DNA from 3 places in the Paenibacillus sp. MDMC362 genome. Region 1 is predicted to be linked to each of the others. Evidence: riboswitches for the same ligand, from Rfam matches in the RefSeq annotation. Region 1 holds a riboswitch; each other region holds the start of a gene.
The links. A riboswitch is a leader RNA that binds a small molecule or an ion and turns the genes downstream of it on or off. The one in region 1 is predicted to bind cyclic di-GMP.
Positions count from the first base shown of each region.

Region 2: linked by a shared signal. The riboswitch ahead of DP091_RS28160 (transglutaminase-like domain-containing protein) and the one ahead of DP091_RS21175 (FAD/NAD(P)-binding protein) in region 1 are both predicted to bind cyclic di-GMP.
Region 3: linked by a shared signal. The riboswitch ahead of DP091_RS28110 (helix-turn-helix transcriptional regulator) and the one ahead of DP091_RS21175 (FAD/NAD(P)-binding protein) in region 1 are both predicted to bind cyclic di-GMP.

Region 1 is NZ_QLYT01000042.1:794-9,006, forward strand. Features, by position in the region: gene DP091_RS21170 (methyltransferase) at 1-533, opposite strand, end outside; gene DP091_RS21175 (FAD/NAD(P)-binding protein) at 667-2,160, opposite strand; cyclic di-GMP riboswitch class I at 2,443-2,537, opposite strand; gene DP091_RS21180 (methyltransferase) at 2,767-3,804, opposite strand; gene DP091_RS21185 (ABC transporter ATP-binding protein) at 4,737-5,540, opposite strand; gene DP091_RS21190 (ABC transporter ATP-binding protein) at 5,506-6,357, opposite strand; gene opp1C (nickel/cobalt ABC transporter permease) at 6,338-7,240, opposite strand; gene opp1B (nickel/cobalt ABC transporter permease) at 7,237-8,169, opposite strand; gene nikA (nickel ABC transporter substrate-binding protein) at 8,188-8,213, opposite strand, start outside.
Region 2 is NZ_QLYT01000069.1:56,121-64,333, reverse strand. Features, by position in the region: gene DP091_RS28190 (ABC transporter substrate-binding protein) at 1-211, opposite strand, end outside; gene DP091_RS28185 (response regulator transcription factor) at 244-1,005, opposite strand; gene DP091_RS28180 (sensor histidine kinase) at 980-2,743, opposite strand; gene DP091_RS28175 (ABC transporter substrate-binding protein) at 2,883-4,379, opposite strand; gene DP091_RS28170 (carbohydrate ABC transporter permease) at 4,469-5,398, opposite strand; gene DP091_RS28165 (ABC transporter permease) at 5,411-6,364, opposite strand; cyclic di-GMP riboswitch class I at 6,636-6,722, shown strand; cyclic di-GMP riboswitch class I at 6,780-6,868, shown strand; gene DP091_RS28160 (transglutaminase-like domain-containing protein) at 6,882-7,682, shown strand; gene DP091_RS28155 (LPXTG cell wall anchor domain-containing protein) at 7,970-8,213, shown strand, end outside.
Region 3 is NZ_QLYT01000069.1:40,039-48,251, forward strand. Features, by position in the region: gene DP091_RS28085 (HAMP domain-containing sensor histidine kinase) at 1-266, shown strand, start outside; gene DP091_RS28090 (ABC transporter ATP-binding protein) at 362-1,126, shown strand; gene DP091_RS32160 (hypothetical protein) at 1,133-1,846, shown strand; gene DP091_RS28095 (FtsX-like permease family protein) at 1,915-3,510, shown strand; gene DP091_RS28105 (Spo0E family sporulation regulatory protein-aspartic acid phosphatase) at 3,824-4,015, opposite strand; gene DP091_RS28110 (helix-turn-helix transcriptional regulator) at 4,180-4,908, opposite strand; cyclic di-GMP riboswitch class I at 5,070-5,164, opposite strand; cyclic di-GMP riboswitch class I at 5,377-5,470, opposite strand; gene DP091_RS28115 (YitT family protein) at 5,616-6,260, opposite strand; gene comA (phosphosulfolactate synthase) at 6,454-7,320, opposite strand; gene DP091_RS28125 (MFS transporter) at 7,433-8,213, opposite strand, start outside.

The sequences.
Region 1 (8,213 bases):
TCCGGAAAATCATAGCTGCGCGCAAGGAACTCGTTCTCGATCTCCGACATCGACGCCATTCCGACGTGGAAATCGTCAGCCGACGCCCCCTTTTGAGCCCAGTAGTCGAAGAATGACATTCCATAAATCCGCTTGAAGGGAGGGGTACCACGGACACCCCAGTCAATCTCACCACTCGGACGCCAGAATGTCTCATCGGTGAGCATCAGCACCCCTGCCCGCAGCGATAGAGGCACATCCGTTCGCAAGAACTCTGCCGCGGCGGTTAATTCGTACTGTCCGCTCTCATTCTCACGGAACACCCCCCGACTAGCAAGCAACCGCAGTATCCGATAGAGCCTCAACTCGTCGCTTTTGGTGGCCTCGGCCAGCTCGGCAACCGACTTCGGCCCGTCAACCAGATGATCGGCAACTCCGAAGAGAGCAACGGCGCGAAGTGCTGCTGAGTAGGCGTACTCCACCGTCCGTTCCATTAAGAACAGTGCCGCCGCTTCACTTTCAGAAACTGCAACGTCTTTTTCGGTTTCTAGCATTATGAAGACCTCCTATAAGTTAAGTTTTTATTGAGAGACGGTAGATTGTCGTGACACGATTAATTCGTGACCTGCTTCCACATGGATTGCACGATGTAAGTATAGTCAACATTGACCTGGATACTGGACTTGGCTATGCGTATATCGACCTGGGGCTGTGTCGTGCTGTTTTTGTCGCTTTTTGGTGTTCGACAATCGATTGGGCAACATGGGCTGAACGCCGCGCAAGCAAGAATATCCCGTTAAAGATATATAACGCTCCGCTAACGGTGTTACCAAGTGCGTATATTTGTGTCTGTGGTCGGTTGAGGGCATCTATTAGTCTACTGGTTGTGCGCTCAACATTGAGACCGCCAAGGGGATGGGGACTCGCTTGTCCAGTTTTCAGCAATCCCTCTATGAGTGGCAAAGCCAGCGGAGAGGGTCGACTTTCACCGGAAATAGCTGAGAATACTCTATCAAAGCGAATGGTTGAGTTACCTTCTGCAAAAGCTACAAAGTGACCTTGTTCATCCTTTGAAACTGACCGTAGTCCCCGTAGAATGCTTAGCTGGCCTGAATCGGCAAGTCTAAGTATTTGAGCTGCACGATGTTTCGGCATGGGACAACATAGACTGTAAACAATGTGCCGAAAATTGCTGTATAAAAATTTCTTCTCGGCGCAACTTAGAAAGTACCACGCGTCCTCACAAGCAGTTGCTAGTATTTTGATGCAAAGCTGACTTGCAATCCCGCCGTCATCCAAACGTGCCATTTGAAGCCGTAATCGATCGATTCCGTAGCGTTCTGAAAGTACTTCATCGATTATCTCCTGTTTTGATGCTCCAGCGTGATCAAGCTCCCTGTATGTTAGTTTGATAAGATCCCTGATAGATAAGCTTCCTTTTGCAGCAACAATATCCTCAACGCCTTTTACCGTAAAATACTGCAAACTGTACTTGACTGGTGGACGACGTACCGAAGGAAGAAGTCCTCGTCGCGACATGAGTGTAATAGGTCCACGATGATTCTTTGCCATTAATCCAAGCGTAAGATCTACTGCGGACAGCCCAGAACCTATAATTCCTACGCGTTCATCGGCGCCTATGCTACTCAAGGTTTCTTTTAAAGGATAAGGTGTACTAAAAAATTTATCTTGTCCTTGAAGTCCGTAGGGATCTGAGCTGGTTGCACCGCCCATGCATAAGACTACATAGTCAAACTTGTAGTTTCGTGTCGGTGTTTCTACGGCAACACAGTCGCTTAGTGTCACTTTAGTAGCCTGTTCGCGTATATATTCGAAAGTATTCATGCATGCTATCGATTTTTTCGCTGAATCCTGAAAATACTTGCCGATTATTGCACGCGGCGCAAACATGGTGCCTGCAAAGTGTGCATAGCCGTTAGCTTTTAACCAGTCGGCAACGTGCTCCGTGTCCCAATATCGTACTGACATGTCAGAAGTGTATACATTTGTTAAGGCCTCGGGCATATCGGGCGCATAATTAGGGCCGCACCATGGGTTTGGCGATGGGTCAAACACAGTTACGTCCAAATATGCATAAGGATTCAGGAGGTCACGGACACGAATAAGACTTTCCAACATGCATACTGCTGCCGGTCCTCCTCCTACGAGAGCGACGCGAATTGGAGATCACCCCTCAAGGTAGATTTCACCTACTAATCTTTTAAAGATGATGTCGTACCGAACGGAGCCAAACTATCCTGATACCAATTTTCCGGCTATGGCTATTTGGGAAAGTGTTTTATTGAGCATTTAGCTGCTGCGATCCTGTTCCAGTTCCGTTGCTATTAGTTTTTAAAACGTAAACTATAATATATGGCGCGGCATACCCCCTTTACGAGATTAAAGTAGAAACACAAAAATCCCCGTCAAACGTGTTTGAAATAGACGGAGGTTTCCGTCGTATTCGGCAACTGGCTGGCATCGCGATCATGATGATATCCGCTTTAGCCCCTTTAGCTTTGCGTCGCCACCTTTCGGTGGGTTTGCTATTATCGTACGAAGTATGATTTTGTCAAATGATTAAATAACATCAACTTTGGAGTCAGTATAAGCAATATTCCAGTCAAAAAAAATACCCAAAAATGGGTATCTATTATAAGAGACTATGTCCTAAGCAACGCTTCTAAAGGTTTTACCAGAGCCAGCTCGGAAAGGTGTGCTACTAATTTAAGTAAACACACCTTCATGACCGATCCGAGCTACCTTAAAGTGAGCCTGTCCCGAGCCTCAGTCGGCTACTGCTTCGATGATCGAAATGTGGCAGCCGGTATCGATGATGCGATTCAGCCGTAAGCCGGCCCTGGCGAACAATCGGTGGAACTCCTCTTCCGTTCGTTCACGACCTCCCTCGCAAACCCCTATGAGGAGTTGGTCTAATAATTTACCTATATGCGGCGTATTCCCCGGCGGGATGACGGGATCCATCACGAGTACCCGGCCGCCAGGAGCCATCGCCTCTCGGCAGTTACGCAAGATCCGGATGCAATCCTCGTCGTTCCAGTCATGTATGACGTACTTTAGCATGTAGAAGTCCCCGTTATTCGGAACCGACTTGAAGAAGTCCCCTGGAGCGATTTCCCAACGTTTGTCGTCGCCCAACTCCCCGAGCCGGTTCCTGTTCACGACGTGCGGCTGATCGAACAAGATTCCGTACAACGTAGGATTTCTCCGCAAGATCCCCAGCAGCAAGGCGCCTAAATTACCTCCGACATCGACGACGGTTGCGCCATTCGGAAAATCATAATTTCGTACAAGGAACTCGTTCTCTTTATTCGAGAATGAATCATATGCGAAGTGGAAATCGTAACCGTCAGACGACACCCCCCTCTCTTTCCAGTATTCAAAGAAGTTCTTACCATGAATCTTCTTGAAAGTATCTCCACGGACGTTCCGAACAATCTCGCCGATAGAGCCCCACATAACTTCATCGGTGACCCACAGTACACCTGACCGCAGCGACGACGGAGCGTCCGTTCTCAAGTGTTGGGCTGTGTCGGTCAACTCGAACTGTCCGCTCTCGTTCTGACGAAACACCTCTTTGGTAGCGAGTAACCGCAGTACCCGGTAAAGACTCGACTCATCTGCCTCCGTAAGCTGGGCGAGCTCGGCAGCTGTCTTCGGCCCGTCCACCAGATGATCCGCAACGCCAAGGAGAGCTACAGCCCGAAGCGCGGCCGAGTAGACATAATCCAATGACCTCTCCAACAAGAATAGACCTGCAGTTTCACTTTCGGAAAGTTTTGTATCATTTTTGTGCTCAATCATGTTCTTAACAAACCTCCTCGTTAGTAAATAAAGATGCCAATTACTCGCTACACATGGTCATAAAGCATCCGTAAGTAAATTCTGATTTTTATCACCTCCCCTCAGTTTTATGTCGCCACCTTAGAGTCAGTTTTATTTCTTAGTGATTCAATCGAGCATTTTATTGAGTCTTATAGTTATGAGTGCTCACTTAATTATTATTATTATGGATAGAATATAAATTAATAGAAATACCCAATTTTGGGTATTTCTATTAATTTATAACTCATCTATATCTAATGGAAGTGAAAGATGTGTAACTGCGAAACTAGAATTAACGGATAACCCTTGTACATTGCATGCTGGTACCGTCTGATAACCAATATAAGGACTGCTCCATGCTTTTTGCATCAAGGCAAATATTTACCGTTCATAATGCACTTAACGGTAATAGTTAGATACTCATCTAAGGTAATCGGAACATGTTTTTGTCCTCTACGGCAATCGGTACAAGTTCTTTTCATTGGCTCGGGACAAGAACTTGTACCGATAAAATAAAAAGCCTCTAAAATAGCAACTTTCAGTGGGACGTTCTTCTTATCCCTCGACAATAAATCATGAAACATAATTGACACAAAAGCATTCTCTAATGTGTTCCTTGAGCGATCTTCATACCGAGAACACTATGAATAAAGCTTTGTCCTGGAGACCGTGCAAGCATCTGAACATATACACAAAATAAACAAAAGGAAGCTACCCAAAAGGAGCTTCCTTTTTTTGAAATCCACGCAGTCCTTCTAATGCTGGATGTAACGTCAGAAGAATAACCTATCTCAATATTTTGTGAGTCAAGTGTGCTGCAATGAAAGCATCGGGTACATGGTTACTTCTACTTATTTCTTTAGACGCTTAAGGTCAATCCCAGCCCAGATATAGGAAATCGAAACTTTTCATCATGAATTAACATTGTGGCTACTCGTCCGGTTGAATCTCGATTGAAAGGGAAGGATCGAGTTCACCAGTAACTTCACATATTCGCTCTGTGCACACATAAAATGGTTGCAATCAAGCTCCTCAATAATCACCCCATCCCTCAGAAAGGCTAGGCGATTACATATATAGGCTACGGCTTGCAGATCATGCGCTATGAATAAATATGTTAATTGAAACTCCCTCTGGAGCTCCTTTAAAAGGGATAGAATTTGAGATTGCACAGAAACGTCGAGCGAGCTAATGGCTTCATCCAAAACAAGATAGCGCGGCCGCGTGGTCAAGGCACGCGCAATGCATACGCGTTGCAGCTGTCCACCGCTTAGCTCATGCGGATACTTCTTTAGATAGTCAAGGGGCAGCTCTACCCGCTCCATCAGCTCTGCAATGATCGTTTCATGTTCGGCATGAGCGTTTTTGCCGCTTCGTAGCATACAAAGCGGTTCCTCGATAATTCGCCGCAGGGTCCAGTTCGGGTTGACGGAGGTTCGATAATCCTGGAACACGACACTGAATTTTCCTTTGTTTTGCTTAATCCACTTTTTATGAGGCACACCATCTATCCGAATGGTCCCGCCGTCACTGGTTTCTAATCCAAGCAGAATCCGGGATAACGTGCTTTTGCCGCTGCCGCTCTCCCCTACAATGCCCAGACAGTCTCCATCGTTCAGATGAAAGCTGACGCCGGTCAGTACATGCTTTTGGGTGTGATTCCGCAGCCCACGGTCAGCCTTATAGCTTTTCTGGAGATTCTCCACCGTAATCATTCTCTTTGTTCCCCCCGCTATGCAAAGTGTTCATAAAGCTATCTGAAAGCTGCAGGCGCGTGCTAACTAAATATTGGGTGTAGGCATGTTTAGGCTCATTAAAAACATCAGTGACCGAGCCCTGTTCCAACACTTCTCCATCTTTCATGACGATAACGCTGTCGGCCAACCGCTGCACCACTCCCAGGTCATGGGAGATGAGGATCAGTGTGGTACCCGTCATTTCCTTTAAGGACTGAAATTGATTGACGACTTCCAATTGATTAATGGAGTCTAGAGCTGTTGTAGGCTCATCCGCAATAATAATGTCCGGCTTCAGAACAAGAGCAATCGCAATCATACAGCGTTGAAGCATCCCACCGGACAGCTCATGAGGATAACTCTTATAAACGGCAAGCGAATCCGGGAAATTCAATTTTTTCAAACTTTCCAAACTCAATCGCTCAGCTTCTCTTCTGGATACCCCCAATACCTGCATAAAAGTTTGTTTCATCTGGAAGCCCATTTTCTCAATGGGATTGAAAGCCGTCATTGCATCCTGAAGAATCATACTGATTTTTAGACCCCGAATGGACCTCCGCTGTTTTTCGTTGTCCTTCAAAATATTTCGGCCCTCGAAAATAATCTCTCCTTCAGATTGAATCCAGCGGGGATTCACACCCAAAATTTCCCGAACAGTCATCGTCTTTCCACTACCGCTCTCCCCAACAATACCAAGGCAAGAATTTTTTTGCACCGAGAAGGAAGCATCTTTTACAATTCTTCTTTGGGTCTTGAGATCAACAATATTAAGATGCTTAACGGTCAGTATGGTCACTTACCATCTTCCTCCCCTCACCCAAGCGGAATAGCTTGCGTTGTTGCTTCGGGCTTGCCATGTAAGATTTCGAGTTCATGGCCTGCTGCAGACTGTCACCGAGAAAATTTAGCGCGACGATGACAAGCAGAATGGTAATACCGGCAGGTATCATTTGCCAGGGATGGGTGAACAACACATTCTTCGCTTCATTCAGCATCATTCCCCATTCAGGAGCAGGAGGTTGCACGCCCAATCCAAGGAAGGAAAGGGACGAAATACTTAGAATCACCCAGCCCATCTCTAGGGTCGAATGTGTGGTTACTTCACCGGAGATCCCGGGAACAATATGCTTTCTCATAATATAGATTGGAGAAGCCTGATGGACTTGAGCGAACTTTACATAGTTTTTTGATCGATACTGCTGAACGCTGCTATAGATCATCCGTGTATACCAGGCCCACTTGGACAAAATATTCGCAATCACGATATTCATAATCCCGGGTCCCAATATGCCGATAATAGCTAGAATCATCACCTCTGACGGGAAAGACAGCATAGCGTCGCAGAAACGCAAAATGACTTCCCGGACTCTTCCGTTCGAATAGCCGGCTAGAATTCCAAATGCGACCCCGGAAAAAATCGTCACACTCATAGCGAGTAGAGCATAAAAGAACGTGGTGCGTATGCCGAATAAAATCCGTGAATATAAGCATCTTCCCAGATGATCAGTCCCGAGCGGGTACTCTGCGCTTGGCATGGCAAGCTTCATATCCACCTGAAGTAAGGTCGGATCATGCGGAGCAATTAGAGGGGCGAAGATCCCTGCAAGGGAGACCACGCCCAAAAACATCAAGCAAGTGATACCCAGCTTATCCTGTTGAAGACGCTTGAAAAAACTCATTTGGCTTCCCTCCGCAAACGTGGATCTATCATCACGACCACAATATCTACCAATAAATTGCAAACGATAAATAAAACGGCCATCATCAGAATATAAGCCTGGATCACAGGATAATCCGAGTTAAAAATAGCCTTGACGCATAAACGACCTATGCCGGGCCAGGCAAATATATTTTCAACAACAACAGTCCCAGCAATCAGACGCGGAATAGACATGCCGAACGCGGTAAGAGCCGATTGAATCGAATTGGAAAACACTTTCCACATCACAGTGCTCTGTTTGAGTCCGCGCAGCTTGGCATAAAGAATGAAATTTTCTTGCGTATTTTGAATCATATTATTGCGTATCAGTCTGACATAGGTGGATAAAAAGGTTAGTGACAAGGTGACGGCCGGCAAGATAATGGATGAAGGACCATTCTTCCCGCTTGTCGGAAGCCACCCCAGATAAACCGAAAAATACCACATGAGCAGCAAGCCGATCCAGAAGCTTGGCATCGCTGACAGCAAAAAGATGAAGCCCCGCAAAAAACGATCCTGCCATCTATTCTCGAAGATGCTGCAGATTATCCCGATGGAAACGCTGAAAAGGACAATAATTATAAGTGTAGCCCCCGCTAATTCAAGCGTTGGAGGAATCGCTTGACGCATTTCTTCCAATACAGGCTTTTTATTGACGTAGCTGGTACCCAAATTCCCTTGAAAGCTGTCCATAATCCAGTTTTTATATCGGATAAGAAAAGGATCGTCAAGTCCGAGCTCTTCGCGCATGCTCTGGACCAGTTCCTCGGTCGGGGTAATCTGATTTACACGCAGAGCAATCTCTGCCGGATCACTAGTTCTTAAATTAATTAGAATGAACGCCAAGAAGGTAACCAGCAGCAGGAGCGGAACGGTACCTGCTATGCGTTTTATTACATACTGTTTCATAAAGGACTCACTCTCTGCTTACTCAAAATACATGAGCTCAAACG
Region 2 (8,213 bases), on a different contig from region 1:
GAGCCATGATTTCATTGATTTTATCATTGACGAGCTGCAGATCCTTGTCGGGCTCGCCGATCGTATAATAGATCAGATTTACCGTGTCCCCATCGTATGTTTGGTCGTTGTATCCGGGCTGTCGGAAGCAGCCGGTTGTATAGGATGTCAGCAGCATTATGAGACTGATGATCATGAAGATGCGTGTGGGCCTTGGGTGCTTTAACATCATCGATACCCTCCTTTTTTTCGCCGCGTTCGCTGTTACCCTTTTCCCCGCAGTTCAGAAGGAGATTTTCGGAAAAAGCTGTGAAAATGCGTATAGAAATAGTTGAGATTGTTGTAGCCGACGGAAAAGGCGATGTAGGAAATCTTCTCATCTGTTGATTGAATTCGTTCTTGCGCAAGAAGCATTCGGTAAGCCATGAGGTATTCGGAAAACTTCATGTTGGTTTCTTTAAGAAACAATTGTCCAAGGTAGGTGCTGTTCATCTGGAAACGCTCCGCTACGGATTTCAACGTGATATTCTGAGCATACTCTGTCCTGATCATCAGCAGGATGCGGTTGACCAGCTTGGATAAGCTGTCGTGGCTTACACCTAATACCGGGTCCTTGTTCAAGCTTTCGCCGTTCCTGTTACCTATCGAACCGCCCAGATCCTCGACGATGATCTTCTCGATCACCTGCTGCAGCTTGGTGCGTTCCACAGGCTTGAGCAGATAGTCTTTGACGCCACACCGAATGGCTTCCTGGGCATATGTAAATTCACTATAGCCGCTCATAATGATATATTTCGTAGGAATTTGAAATTCGTTCAGCCTGCGGATCGCTTCATATCCAAGCTCCTTGCCAATGCAAACATCGAATATGGCGACATCCGGCAGCAGGTCGACCACCTTGGACATGGCTTCGTCCGTGGATTCGCAGGTCTCGATCCGGCCAAATCCGTATTGCTTCCAATCCAGAATTCGCTTCATTCCCTCCAAAATCTGAGGTTCGTCATCCACAATCATCAGTTTGTACATGTTCAATCACCTCTTTTGAAATCCGCACGGATATGTTGACTCCAGCTTCCTCATTATTCGCAATCTCGATCGAAAAGCCGCTCCCGTAGAAAAAGTGAAGGCGCGTATATACGTTGCGCAGTCCGATACTATGGGAAGAAGGTTCATCATGATTAGACATTGTGCTTCGAACGGTACGTAAACGCTCCGGAGGAATACCGCGCCCATTGTCCACGAATTCCAGTACGTAACCATCTTCGGCTTCATAGCCATTAACGACATACAAATTAAACTCATGATTCGCGTTAAAACCGTGGATAAAAAAATTCTCAGCCAAAGGCTGCATCCAGAATTTCACGGTAGGGATATGCAGCAGCGCCGGCTCTACATTCACTTGATAATAAAAACGCTCGGGATACTTAAACTCCATAATCTCCAAGTACTTCTGCAGCAATTCCAGTTCGCTCGCAATCGAAATGATATTTTCCTTTTTGACGATATCACGATAGAGCGTCCCCAGCGTTGCAATGGCATCAGCGGTGTCCCTGTCTTGATTGACAAGAGCAGTGGAGCGGATCACCTCCAACGTATTGTATAAAAAATGGGGGTTAATTTGATGTTGAAGCGCTTTCATTTCAGTTTCCTGCTGTTTGATCTTTAACAGATATTCGTTGCGGATATGCTTATCCAGCTGCTGAATCATATCGTCCAATTCCCGGGCGATCATGCCGTATTCATTTCGACGGTAACGGGCAGGGCGGTTAGGCGTGAAATTGGCCATCTTCACACGTCCAATCGATTGAATGATGCGGCGCAGGAAGAGGGCATCATCCCGCATATTGTATGCAATGAGCAGAAGCACGCTGATCATGGCCGTCAATATGATCATAAAGATGGTGATCAGCATCCCGGCATGCTGACGGATGAGCATAGATAAATCGATGATGCTGACGAATTTGAAATTAAACTTGGTGGATGGAAAGGAGACATAAAAGATATGCTTCAAAACGCCTTTCGAAATAATGCCGTGACTGCGTTCTTTCGCCGCGGCTAGTCGGGATAACTCCTCCAGGTCCCGGTCCTGTTCGTTACCGATCAGATATATTTCACCGGAGGGGCTGACTGCAGCGGCATTACCCAATCGGAAGCTTTGAACGGATTTAAAGATCTGCTCGCTGCTGACCAAGAAGCGCAGCTCACCGAATTCCTGGGAACCTGACGTTGGATTCGACAGTTTCTTGCGGTATACGAACCCCTTCATCAAGGTATCGCGAAAAGTTTCATCCGTATTCGGAAGCCCGAAGGTAAAGCTTGCAATTCCGTTATCATTAAAACGGACGACATTGCCATACTTGTCGGTATGCGTGCTTATCTGCGTGATTTCGCCCTGCGCCCAGCTGTACAGATAGGTCTTCACATCCTCCGGAAAAGAAACCAGCGGCTGTGAGAATTGGCTGTTCTGCAGCCTGCGGGTTAAGTAACCCTCAGCGCTGCTGCTTAAAAAGCTGCGAGCATCATCCATCAGAGCGGGATTGGAATACATTCGCTGCATGTAAGCCTCGATGCGATCGGCATCATACTGCAGCTCATTCTCTACGCGCGAGAAGGCATTGGCCGCCTCGATGCGGGCATTGCCAACCCATTGATTCAGCAGCATGGCACAGGTCAGCGTACCCAGCGTAAGTCCGATGACCACGACGAAGATGACATAGGCAATAAACTTGTGACGATAAATTTTGATTTGCAAAAAAGAGCCCATACGACACCTCGATTGCAGCAGGTCGTTGAAACAGATGTTGCCATATCTCAATTTAACACGATTAGCGCCCAGCTTCATAGATCTAAGGAAAAAGCACCCCTTAAGAGAGCCTCATTAAGGGATGCGCCTGATTGTAATCTTACTTGAAGTAATTGTTGATTTGCTCTTGGGCAGCTTGCATAATCGTGTCCATGCCGGCTGACTTTAATTCAGCCGTAATCTTCGGCACCATGGTTTCCGGATCGGATGCGCCCGTGATCAGCTCATATTTGTATTTATCCCATACGGCTTGGCAGTTCGCCACTTCGGTCTGAAGATCGGTGATGTCCAGCGCAAAGCCCAGAACGGTGGAAGAGGTCGCTGCATCGTTCAGCTTTTTAACCTGCTCCCATTGATCTTCAGGGGCGCCCTGGGTCACCGCCAAATTGAAGAATGTGCCTTGCGTGTAGGCAGCCAGCGGCCAAGTATCGGATGTACGCTCAATCACCTTTTCGCCATCGACATTGTTGTAGTCGACGCCTAACTCGCCGAATGCCAGCATATTGCGAAGTTTAGGATCGGTATTCACTAATTCAAGGTATTTCAATGCTTCCTTCTTATACTTGGAATTCGCTGAAATCGCGTTTAGCGAGCCTTGGATCGTGCTGGTGGTATAGATCGGTCCATAATGCTGTACCATATTATACTTTTCAATGGCGTCATTGATTTGCCAGCTGACCTCGGCTCCCGGGAATGCCTGGGCTGCAAAGAACGGTCTGCCTTTGTCGTTCTCCGTCTTCGTCGGAGCGTCCGGGTTGATGATGCCATCCTGATACCACTGATGCAGGAGCTTCAGATTTGCCATGATATCCGGCTGCTCGAGAACGGAGACGACCGTGCGCGATGCATCGTCCGCTTTTACGCCGATGGGAGGGAAGCCCAGCGTTAAATCGTCATATTCGTTAAAGAAACCGTTCAAGCCTTCGCCTTGCGTCATTGGCAGCGGATAGAAGCTTTTGCCTTCGCCGGCCTTCATGTCACGAAGCGGCTTATCCAGATCCTGCAATGTTTTGATATTGTTGATGTCGATATTGTACTTTTGCACATACTTGTCATCGAATACCCAGTACTGCGTCAGCGCGGAATCCTTGTATGTCGGAACGGAATAATATTTGCCGCCGATCTTGGTGCCTTCCCATACCTTTTCGGGAATCAATTTGTACAAGTCCGGCGTTTCGCTCTGAACCAGATCCGTAATATCGGCAAACGCGCCCATTGTCACTTGCTTGCTGTATTTACCGCTGTTCGTGAACATGATGTCGAAGGGCTCGCCGGTATTCACGATGGTGTTCATTTTGGTGTCCCATTCGCCCCAGCTGGCTACCTTGATGTCGACCTTCACGCCAATCTTCTCGGCCGTATAGGCATTCATGGCATCGACCGCCTTGCTGAAATTGTTCGGTACTTGGCCGCCGATGGTCCACCAGGTTAGCGTCGGAATATCCTTGCTTGTCGTTTCGGAGTCTTTGGATGTGTCCGGCGTCGCTTGGGATCCGTCTGTTGTGGAAGCAGGCTTCGAGCCGCCGCAGGCTGCCAAAGCGGTCAACATAAGCGTCAGCACGCACAGCGTAGAGATGAACTTTAATGCTCTTTTCATTTCATTTCCCCCTTTTTGAAGTTAAATTACCTGAGTGTTGTTCAGCGGATATTTATCATAAACCAAGCTTGTCTTGGTTTATTTCGTCATTAGCCCTTCACGGCGCCGACCGTCAATCCGGAAATAAAATACTTCTGGAAGAAAGGGTAGGCGAATGCTACAGGCAGCACGATGAGAATGGCGACCGCCATGCGGGCGGATTCCTTCGGCATCGTTGCGACGAGCATGGCGTAGCTAACGCCCATACTCGCTGCATTCTTGGCGAGTGCATCGACATTGCTCATTAAGCTGTTGAGCAGCGCTTGCAGGGAATACAGGTTCTGGTTGTCGATATACAGCATGGATTGAAACCAGTCATTCCAGTAAGCAAAGCAGAGAAACAATCCGATGGTGGCGATGACCGGCAGCGAGATCGGCATGATGATCGAGAAGAAGATTCGCAGCTGGCTCGCGCCGTCGATTTCGGCTGATTCGATCAGCCCGTCGGGAATCGTGCTTTTGAAAAAGGTTTTACATATGATGACGTTGAACGATGAAACGGCGAGCGGGAGAATAAGCGCCCAAATGCTGTCTTTCAGTCCCAGTAAATTCGTGTTAATGAAGTAGCTGGACACCAAGCCGCCGTTGAATACCATCGGGATGAATACCACCCAAGTCAGAAAGCCCCTCAGCTTGTAGTTTGGGCGAGAGAGAACGTAACCCATGGAGGCGGTTAGCAGCACCCCGAGCACGGTACCGACCACGGTAACGAGGGCCGATACACCGAGGGCCCGCAGAATCATCGTTCCCTGCTTGATGATGTAAACGTAAGCCTCGGCCGACAAAGCAACCGGCAGCAGATGATATCCGGTCTCTCGGATGGACTCCTCACTGGAGAAGGAGATGGACAGAACAACGATTACAGGTATGACGCAGAGCAGCGCCAAAATAATAAATACCAGGTTGAAGAACAGGTTGACGGCTTTATTTGTACGGTTAAACTTCTCAAGGCCCGTCTCGTAAGTGGTTTTTGGTGTCATCGTCTTGCCTCCTTACATCATCGCGCTATCCGGATCGATTCGACGAACAATCCAGTTAGCGATCAGAATCGTAGCGCATCCCAGAACAGACTGTACGAATGCGGCTGCGGATGCCATCCCTACGGTGGCGGTTTTCAATTGTTTATACACCATGACATCAATGGTGGTCGCCACGTTGAACAGCGAATTGGAGTCTCGCGTGACCTGATAGAACAAACCGAAATCGGTGTAAAATATGCGCCCTACGGCCAGGATGAACATCATGACGATCACCAGCTTGAGCATGGGCAATGTAATGAATCTTGTCTGCTGCCAAATCGAAGCGCCATCAATAACAGCTGCTTCATAATAGGTGCTGTCGATGCTCGTGATGGTTGCCAAATAAATGACCATACCATAGCCCAGGCCCTTCCAGACATTTAAGAGAATCAAGAAGAATGGCCAATATTTCGGCTCCATATACCAGTTAATCGGGTCGCTGCCCATACTGACGAGCATTTGATTGACAATTCCTTTGTCGAAGCTTAAGAAAGCCCAGCCTACCGCAGATACGACCACCCAGGATAGGAAATAGGGGAGGAACATCATCGTCTGATAGACCTTGCTTGCTTTACGGCTGTGGAGGAGTCCGATCATAATCGCGAATAGAACGGGCAGAACAATCCCCAGGACGATAAACACAATGTTGTATCCAATGGTGTTGCGAATAATGATCCAGGCGTCATTCGATTTGAACAAGAATTCGAAGTTTTTGAAGCCTACCCATGGACTGTTAAACACATTGCTCAAAAAGCCGCCGCTAATTCTGAAATTTTTAAAGGCGATAATGATCCCGAACATCGGTAAGAAACTAAACAGGATGTACCAAATCGTGGTCGGCAGCGCCAAGAGGGTTAGTTCCGTATCCTGCTTGTGCCAGCGTATTCGTAAGCGCTTTCGTTTTTTAGGTTCGGCTTGTGAGCTCATGTTTGTCACTCCTTACGGTGTTGTCTCGCTTGTCGTGCACTTGTTAGATTTATTGTATAAGAGGAAGATTCGATGCTTCCAGATAACAAACTTGATACTATAGTCAACAAACGTTAGATTCAAAAGATTTATTGCTCTATTGGTCGATTAATTAACAAGAGCCAAACGTTCGGATTAGACAGCTCTGTGGGACCTATAACAATATTACAAATTTTAATTTTTTTATTGATAGAAATGGATATATTTGATATGATGTATTCACAAAAGCTACTCACGATAACGGCAAACTTGTCGAAAGGCAAGGACGCAAAGCTACAGGGTCTTCTTGACGAAACGTCAATGACAGCCAGCTACCGAACGAAGACGCTTTTTTTGTTTTTTTGGACAAACATCCACTGAATCCTGTGAAACTCTAATACGATAATGGCAAACTTGTCGAAAGACTAGGACGCAAAGCTACAGGGCCTTCTTGACGAAATGTCAAATGGCAGCCTGGCCACCGAAGGGGAGTTACAGCATGCGCAACGCAATGTTCGCGATAATTGGACTTTTTGCGTTACTGATATGGGCTCCGGTTGTACAAGCTGCACCATCTGAAGATTGGCTGGGCTTGGAGGAACTGGATCGTGGGGCAATCGTCATTCGGTATGACGTGAAAGCAGGCACCAAAACGAAGCTCATGATCGGAAAAGGTCAGGATCAATATACATATGGGCTTTCGAGGGCGAAGCAGCAGGAAGTTTTTCCACTGCAGATGGGCAACGGGAACTACAAGATTTCCGTGCTCGAACAAGTCAGCGGCAGCAAATACAAGATCGTACAGGAAGCGGCAGTTAAACTTCAACTGACGAACGGCAGCCAAGTATTTTTGAACTCTGTACAAAATGTCGATTGGAGCGAAGAGGGCAAGGCTGCTCAGCTTGCGAAAAAGCTAACCCGCACTGCTCACTCCGACAAGGAAAAAGTACAGGCTGTCTACGAATATATCGTCGGGACGGTTCGGTACGACAACGCTCTGGCATCCAGCAAGCTGACGGATTACCTTCCCGATAGCAACCGCACGATCGCTGGACAAAAGGGAATGTGCTACGATTACGCCTCCCTGTTCGCTTCCATGCTCCGAAGCCTCGATATTCCGGCAAAGCTTGTCATGGGAACCTCGGAATACGTCGATGTCTACCACGCCTGGAATGAAGTATATTTGAACGGGCAGTGGGTAACCATTGACACAACCGTCGATGCAAGCTGGAAAAGCAAAGGGGCCGGATACAAAATGATTAAAGATGCCTCCAGCTATTCAGCAACCAAATACTACTAATTAATGCGTAGCAATAAAACTAAGCTTTGGACGATTATGTCCAAGGCTTATTTCGGTTGTATAGAAATTGTATAGTTTTGGCCGATATAATGCAGGAAGCCCGCTGGGTTCTGAAGGAAAATACAGACACCAATGAATCGTGCGCCCGTAACAGGTCCTGAAGATGATGGCTCGTGAAGTCCATTATTGGCATGCATTTTGATAGAAGCATGGGACGAATCAGCGCACGAAAAAGTAAGATCGGAACCGAATATTACGAGGGTAATGATAAGATTGAGGGAGAGATTATGAAGAAAAAAGTAAGTGGAGTTGTTGTGGCGCTGCTGCTTCTGTTTCAAACCCTATTGGGCACATTTGCTTGGACGGCGAATGCGGCGGGTAGCGAGCAGCCATCAGCCATTACTGTGCAGGAATCAGAGACTGGCGTGCAGGAATTAGAAGTTAGCGAGCCAAAGACAGTCACGGATGACGTATATAACACGCCAGCACCAGCAGTCGACATGGAAGGAATACTCACCAAAGTCGTATTAA
Region 3 (8,213 bases), on a different contig from region 1:
AAGAACACTCGGAAACATCCTGCCTGCAGATCATCGTCTCCGATACAGGGAGCGGAATTTCCCCGCAGGATATGCCTTTTATTTTTGATCGGTACTACCAAGGCAGCGTTTCACAACGAACGGCCAGCCAACCGACCGAGCGCCACGGGGTCGGACTCGGGTTGTCGATTTGCAAGTATATTATGGAAGCGCATGGCGGCACGATCTCTTTTCACAGCCAACAGCAGCAGGGAACGGCTTTCTACTTGACTCTGCCCCTCAGTTGACCCCTGTCATACTTTATTTATAATTTGATAACAAATGTGCAAGAATCGTTCTCTATAATTTGGTGGCATGGGAAGATAAGAGAGGAGATCAGAATATGCCTTCAAGCAAAACCATCATGCTGCAAGCCGCAAATTTATGCAAAACATACACCACTGGCAAGGAGCAGTACCATGCCATTCGGAATGTCGATCTGTCGATTTACGCAGGAGATTTTACGGTCATCATGGGCGACTCGGGGTCGGGAAAGTCCACCTTGCTGTATTTGCTCAGCGGACTTGATGAAGTGACAACCGGAGAAGTCTGTCTGCAAGGACAGCGCTTTGATCAATTTTCAGCCAAGGAGCTTGCACGCTTTCGGGCGAATCGGATCGGTTTTATCTACCAAAACAGCAACCTTGTACCCGATCTGTCGCTGTTCGATAACATTGCCCTCCCTGGATATATCGCAAATCAGGACAAGGAACAAGTACGGCAACGGGCAAATGACTTGATGGTCAATCTCTCCCTCGATAAACAGGGCAGCCGGTTGCCTTCCCAAGTATCCGGAGGGCAGCAGCAGCGGGCGGCAATCGCCAGGGCGTTCATCAATAATCCGGACATTATTTTCGCCGATGAACCTACCGGCAGTCTGAACTACGAGCAAGGCGTTACGGTGCTTGATATATTGAGCCGGATGCATGCGGACGGTCAATCGATTGTCATGGTCACCCACGACATGAAGGCAGCCTGCCGGGGCAATCGCCTTATCTACATTAGCGACGGCAAGATCGGTGGCGCGCTGGATATGGGGCCCTACAATCCGGAACAGGCCTCCGAGCGGGAAGCGATGATCTTCGCTTATGTCACCGGGAGGAGGTAGTCTGGGATGCGAGCCATATTCACACTCTGCTGGGGCAACCTGCGCAAAAGAAAATTGCAAAATACGCTGATCGCATTGCTTATTGCCCTCTCCGCTCTACTCGTCAGCACCGCATTCACGGTCTTGATGAATACGGAGAATGTATTCAATGATCGCCATACGGCTGCTCATGGTGCGCACGAAGTCATAAATATGACCCGTGGACTGCATGACGAACAGTTGGTAGCTGACTGGTGGTCCAGCCAAGAAGGCGTAGACGCGTCCAGCTTAATCCCTTACAAGCCATGGACCGGACTGGTCTTTAACGGGGAAGAATTGCCCAATCTTTATCTGTATATGATCAATACCCCGCCGATGCCGCATGGGGTCAACAATCCTCTTCCCGGTACAGGCCCTGAGCATCTGACGGTTCCGGAAGTCGGCGAAATCTGGATACCCACCTCGCTTGCCTACAAATACAACATGCAGATCGGCGATGAATTGGTGTTCACCTCAGGGTCTGCACCGGCACAATTCACGATCGGTGCGATTGTCATTGACATATCCCATGGCGGTCCTTTCTCGACCACTGCCCGCATCTGGATGAACGAAGCCGACTATCGGTCAACCATGGGTAGCTTGTCCACTCAGGAGCAATACATGTTGTCGCTTCGCTATGCGTATCCTGAACAGAGGAATACTGGCAGCGTTTTGAGCAGGCGCTCGGGTCGCCGTTTTTAGAGGAGCGCGTTTCGTTTGCCGAATTGTCGGCCTTTTATTTCATCATGAACAAGGTGATCGGCTTTGTGATGAGTTTCCTCGGACTGGTGATGATCCTCGTCGCCTTGCTCACGATCGGCTTTACGATCACGGACACAATCCTTGCCAATTACCGCACGATCGGCATTCTCAAGTCGATTGGCATGACCTCCGAACGCATCATCGGCACCTACTTGCTGCAGTACGGTTTAATGACGATTGTCGCCTTGGTCCCTGCACTGATTGCAAGTCACTTCCTTTCAGGCGTCATCATCCAGAATTCCCTGTCTTTCCTCAAATCCGACACGGCTCCTGTTCCCGTTCAAGCGGCAGACGTTGCGATCTGGACTGGCTGCGGCCTGCTGCTCATCATCCTTCTATGCGTCCTTGTTTATGCTTCCAAGACACGCCATATCGAGCCCATTCAAGCGATCCGTTACGGCATGTCGGAGTCTTCACATAGTCGCATTCATCGGCATGGTGCCCGCAGAAGACTGCTGGATCGATGGTCCGTACCCACGGTTATCGGCTGGAAGCATGTGAGCGGGAACAAAAAAAGCGCAGCGCTGATCTTGCTGTTGATGAGCATCACGGTGGCTGTGCTCGTCTTTGGCGCCGTGCTGGTAACCAGCGTCTATCGCATCAGTGAAACGTCGGCCCAGTGGGGTTATGACGATGCGGATATCGCGATTATGGTTATCCATGCGGAAGGTATAGATCGGGCGGAAATGCAATCTTATATCCAAAGCGACCCACGGGTTCACAGTCTGAACTGGTCCGGATCAGCCACCGGCGTCATCGCCATGGCCAAAGAGGATGACAATCCTCAACAGACATTCAGTCTCCCTTTGACGGTCGTGGAAGGCAGCATGGACGAGCTCGGATTTGCCTCGCTTGCAGGCCGTAATCCCGCACTCCCTGATGAAATTTCCATCGGGATCAATATTGCCCGTAAATTGCAAAAAGGCATCGGCGACGTAGTCACGGTCTACATCGAAGGAGAACCGCATCAATTGCTGATCACCGGCACCTTTCAGTCTATTTCCAACATGTCGAACGTCGCTAGGGTCACATCGGATCTTGTCGAGCAGTTGAATCCGGACGCCGGGTTTATTCAACTTAAGAACAATACGGACAGCGATGCGTTTGTGCAGCAGTTGAACGAACGTTACAGCCCTTCCATTCAAGCGCTGAAGCAGGAAGTGCTGCTCGATTCCGTATTCAAAGAAGCCGCGGCGGTTTTGCTCATTCCGATGAGTATGCTGGCCCTACTGTTCATGGCTGTCACTTGTCTTATTGTTTATACAACTTGCCGGCTGCATATTCGTAAGGAAACGAAGACATATGGCATTTATGCCTCGCTCGGCTTGACCGCAACCGACATTCGTCGTGCCTTGACAAGCGGCATTGCCGGACTGGCTGCGCTCGGTGCGCTGGCCGGCATCGCTTGCGGCGTCTACGGATTGCCAGCCGTGCTGCGCGGTCTGCTCTCTACCTATGGGATTGTCAAACTGCCGCTCATCGTGGAATGGCCGCTGGTCATTGGGCTGACTCTGATCGCGCTTGTTATCGCCATCAGCGGCTGCTGGCTGGCTTCGCGAATGCTCCGCCGCACCTCCCTTCGCGTGCTGGTCATGGATTCATGAAGACCGTCCATGAACAGAAGATGACCTCCGAATGTCGGAGGTCATCTTTTTTACTTCTTGCTTTGATAGATCTAAAGTTCCCCACACAAGCGGAAAACCGAATAGTTCATAGCATGAAAACCCATCGATCTCCTTAGCTCCATACTCCATACATCTGCCAGACTCCATTACGGTACGATGATCAACCACTTTATAATCCCCCTCTACAACGAGGGGTTTTCCCTCTTATTCCCCCGACATTTGAAATCCAAACAGAAACACATAAGGCACAGAAGGTATCTTCTGTGCCTTATGTGTCAAATATGAAGAAAATCTACTTTTTTTTGATATATTCCTCTTGTTTTTTTAATTCCATGTAACGAATAATCAGCTTATCCAACGACTGTGAAATTGCAACAACATCTTGATGCACCAATTCGAAACTGCTGGCCACTCGCTCAAGTTCTCTTCGGAGAAGTTCGAGTTTTTTCGATACTTGTTTGAGCTCACTCTCGATAGAAATCACCTTGTTCACCCACCCCCGTCGTAACAAGTGATTGATGACAGTCGCCACAGTTATCGATAACGCGAATCAGTTTATATAACTTACTTATCATTATAAATTTCGACAGCAATAAAAAAAATACCCAGAATTGGGTAATCTTTGTTTTAAGACAAGTTTTAGGATGATTATGTAAATTTTTTAAGAAATGCTCCTTTATGGTTGACTCTCGTTTTTGCGTATATCTTTTTTATAAACGTACGGACCGTGCTTTGGCTAATCCCATAAATGCCTGCAATTTCAGGTACGTTTTTATTTTCCAGCCACCCATAGGCTATTTCTTTTTCCCGATTTGTTAATTCATATTGGTCAAAGTGAGAATAAGTCAGCTCTTTTTGTAAAATGGGGTCCTTTTGAGGTAATTTTTCTTCAATATTCTTGGCCAGGTGTTCAATGAGCGGTATGGCAAATGTAACCTCGTGCAAATAATGAAAACTAAGACCAAGGTAGCCTATGATCACATTTTTTATTCGAAGGGGAGTACAAACACACGCCAATTCTGAAAACACGCGATTACTATGCTCGGCCCCGACTACGACCGAAAGCGATTGTTGTTCCATAGATAATGAAATAGCATTGCTACCTGCATCTTTCATTGCCAACGAGGTCCCATTTTTTATATTGTTCCTCTCGAGAAAGCTTCTTAAAGAACCTGTTCCGCAATAATCGATAACGGCACCATCCGTATCTGTTATAACAAATAAATAAGGTATGGACAGCAAATCGTTCATATTCCTGGTTTCCTCTTGCAGCAAATATAGAATTTCTTTCCGTTCAATCAACCTTCCTTTTATTTCAGATATACTGAGGATATTAGGAAAATGATCGTTTGCTTCCAGCAGTGTTCTACGGCCCATTATTTTCCCTTCTTCCTTTTAAGAATAAGTGATTAATAATGAAATCGATCTTCTAGTCATCTCCGCTTCTTAATTCGGTAGCTTATAAGCGAAAATAAACAATAAAAAACCACCATCCATTAAGATAACCATAGCAAAATAGGACGGAGGCTTCCGTCGTATTCGGCAACTGGCTGGCATCGCGGTCTTAGGCAGACCCGCATTAGCCCCTATAGCTTTGCGTCGCCACTTTTCAGTGGGTTTGCTATTATCGTACGAAACGATTCGATTGTGTGACCGAATATTATATCTACGATTCACCTGCCTTTCAATATATTTAAAAAAGTCCCTTTTCAGGTAGATAAGACTCGTTAAGACTAGTACAGGTCCCCCTTTTATAAAAATTTAATAAACAACACAAATAACCTCCATCAACTTAAAGACATAGGTGAACAAAACTAGTAAGAAGTGACGGAGGCTTCCGTCGTATTCGGCAACTGGCTGGCATCGCGGTCTGAAGAAGATCACATTAGCCCCTGTAGCTTTGCGTCACCGCTTTTCAGCGGGTTTGCTATTGTCGTACGAAGAGTATGAATTTGTCGAATATCCAAACATATTGTGACTTATTCAAACTATAACTTACATTGTTTTTCATTTAATATAGGTCGCACGACCCAAATTCCCATATTTTTGTTATATTTGTCAATCACTCTTACACGTATACAGAATCACTTTTTGCGCCAAGCGGGTTGATAGACCGATTTCGGGGGAGGGAACTGGTGAATCCAGTTAATGATCCGGGTTGAGATCCACTGGCATATAACTGCAAGGATAATAATTTTCCAATCGATCGCATAGGCAGCGAAGGCGAATATGATTCCATTCATCCAGAACAATGAGGTGCCCGGGTTGATTCTTTTATACTTATAGATGGCTAAGGCAACGTAACCGATTCCCCCGTTCGATACCCTCTGCTTTATGAGGATGGCGACACCTGTTCCGAGAATAACCGAGCCGAAGAGAAGATCGATCCATACGTTGCCGAACGGGGGTTCTAGGAACACCTCGAAGAAATTAACGGAAACGGACGTCACCGTTATAACAAATATGGTCCCGAAGGCACTGACACCATCAAGATAAGGGACTGTAAAGGCGAGGAAAATAAAATTAGCGAGCCACAGTCCGAGACTCATCGGGATCTCGAACGCATGGTTCAGAAGCACCGCGATTCCAGCTCCTCCCCCCGAAGGAATGGCGTGAGGAAACAAGAACATGGCCATGGCAAAACCTTGAATGATGGAGCCGGCGGTAATGTAGAAAAGTTTCTTGGAAGCATGACGATAGAAAAAGGGGCTCTTCCGCCCGGGTAGGATCTGTAAGTTCACACGGAATCATCCTTCATCGATTAGAGTAACAAGCTAGTCCTGTTTTTTTAAGTGTATGCTTGTTCCCTGAAGGGGATACCGGGATAGATCTTTTTAACGAAAATATGTATAGGCTGACTCTGGAGATATCCATAGCAGCCCGCTAGTATTTATCATTCTTCTTGTGGTTTGGTCTATGTTTTTAAATCACGTAACAAAATCCATCTGTTTGATTCTCTCTCACCCCAAGTTCAAACGTATCTTGACGAAGGCCCCGGCGCATCGTTTCAAGGGAAAGCACTTCGGTGGGTTGGATATTTCCCAAATGTACATGAGATCCAAATTTACGGAGAAGCATCGCTTGCTGCTGCTTAAGAGGTGCCTCCCAAATCAGCTTTCTTGCATCCGACACGTTGTCGATGATATTATTTATCATTTCTTCCTGACACTCGCCATGCTTATCGTAAATACCGATGCCCAGTCCTGACTCGCGCGCTTCAACGATGATAAACTCGGCGCCTACGTCCAAATCCGCTTCCATCGTATACGCGAGCATTTCGGCGTCGATGTGGGAACCGGATTGTTTTTTACCATATTCCGTATAAACCCGAAGTCCGCGTTGTTTACCTTCCCGGATGAGTTCCGTTCGTTTTTTTCGAGACATTTCAATCGTGCCGTCAGATACTTCTATAGCGTTAAATCCGAGACGGCAAACGGTATTAAAAAATGCGGGGACGACATCTTGCTGCACGGCTGTCTCAAGCAAGGTCCCGCCGGGCATGACCGTGATTCCATGTTGTTTGGCTAGATTGATCTTGTATAGCAGCATTTCCGTTTTATACAGCGGAGCCGTCCCAAAACCGAATTTGACACAATCGATGTAATCCGAGGCTGTTTCGATCACATCCGAGAACATGTTTCTACCCAGGCCTTTATCAATAACCATTGTCATCCCGCGTTCCATGACCCCGTAGGTGTCGTGGTCTTTTTTGCCGTGTTCGGGATTTTCGCGCAGCCCGCTCGGATCACATATCTCCATGGGCCAAACTGTTCGCAGGGAACTGTTCATTCTAGGATCTCCTCAATTCTTTTTGATTTAGTCGTTTAATCCAATGACATTGGCATAATATGCTCATACCCATTGACAGGTGCCCATCTTTTGTCATAGGGATTTGTCACGGTCATCCGATCTGCCGAGGCGGCTTAATCAAAAAGAACACCAAACCTAGAGTAACCAAAGATAGTGAAGACACGGTTATAAAAACAACCTGATCCGATTTATCCATCATCCACCCGAACAAGGGTGGCCCTGCTGCAACTCCCAAAAATCGCAAGCTATTATAAAGGGACGTAATCATCCCTCGCTCACTTTTCTCAACAGCGCCGGTGATCATCGTATTCAAGCAAGGAAGAAGCATTCCGGTTCCGATGCAGCTGACTGTCAGTAACCCGATAAACACGTAAATGTTCTTAAAAAAGAAAAGTGTAGCTGCCAAAGATAGGGTCATGGCAATCAGTCCGATATTCATCAGCCAACGAATCAGCAGGCCATTCTTCTTGATCAGGCTTCCAGTCGTATAGGAAGTGATAACCATCCCGAGTAATGGAATGGCCAAAATCAAGCCCTTCACGACCCCGTCAATGTTATACGGCTTGTCTTCAAGAATGTTGGACAGATAAAACAGTATGCCAAACAAAATGAATAACCCCAGCGAACCGGCAAAAAAAGCAGTGATGAGCCAGCGGCCTTTTTCTTTAAAGATGCCTCCGATTTTTCCGAGGTACTTCCTTAGTTCTTGCTTTGAATGTTGTTTCGATTCCTTGATCATAAAAATGACGGCCAACAACGATAGTGCACAGAACACGGGAAATGCGAAGAAGGAAGCATACCATACGATGAGCATAAGCAAGGAGCCGATGATCGGGCTCAGTACCTTGCCCGCGCCATTGGAGGCTTCGATT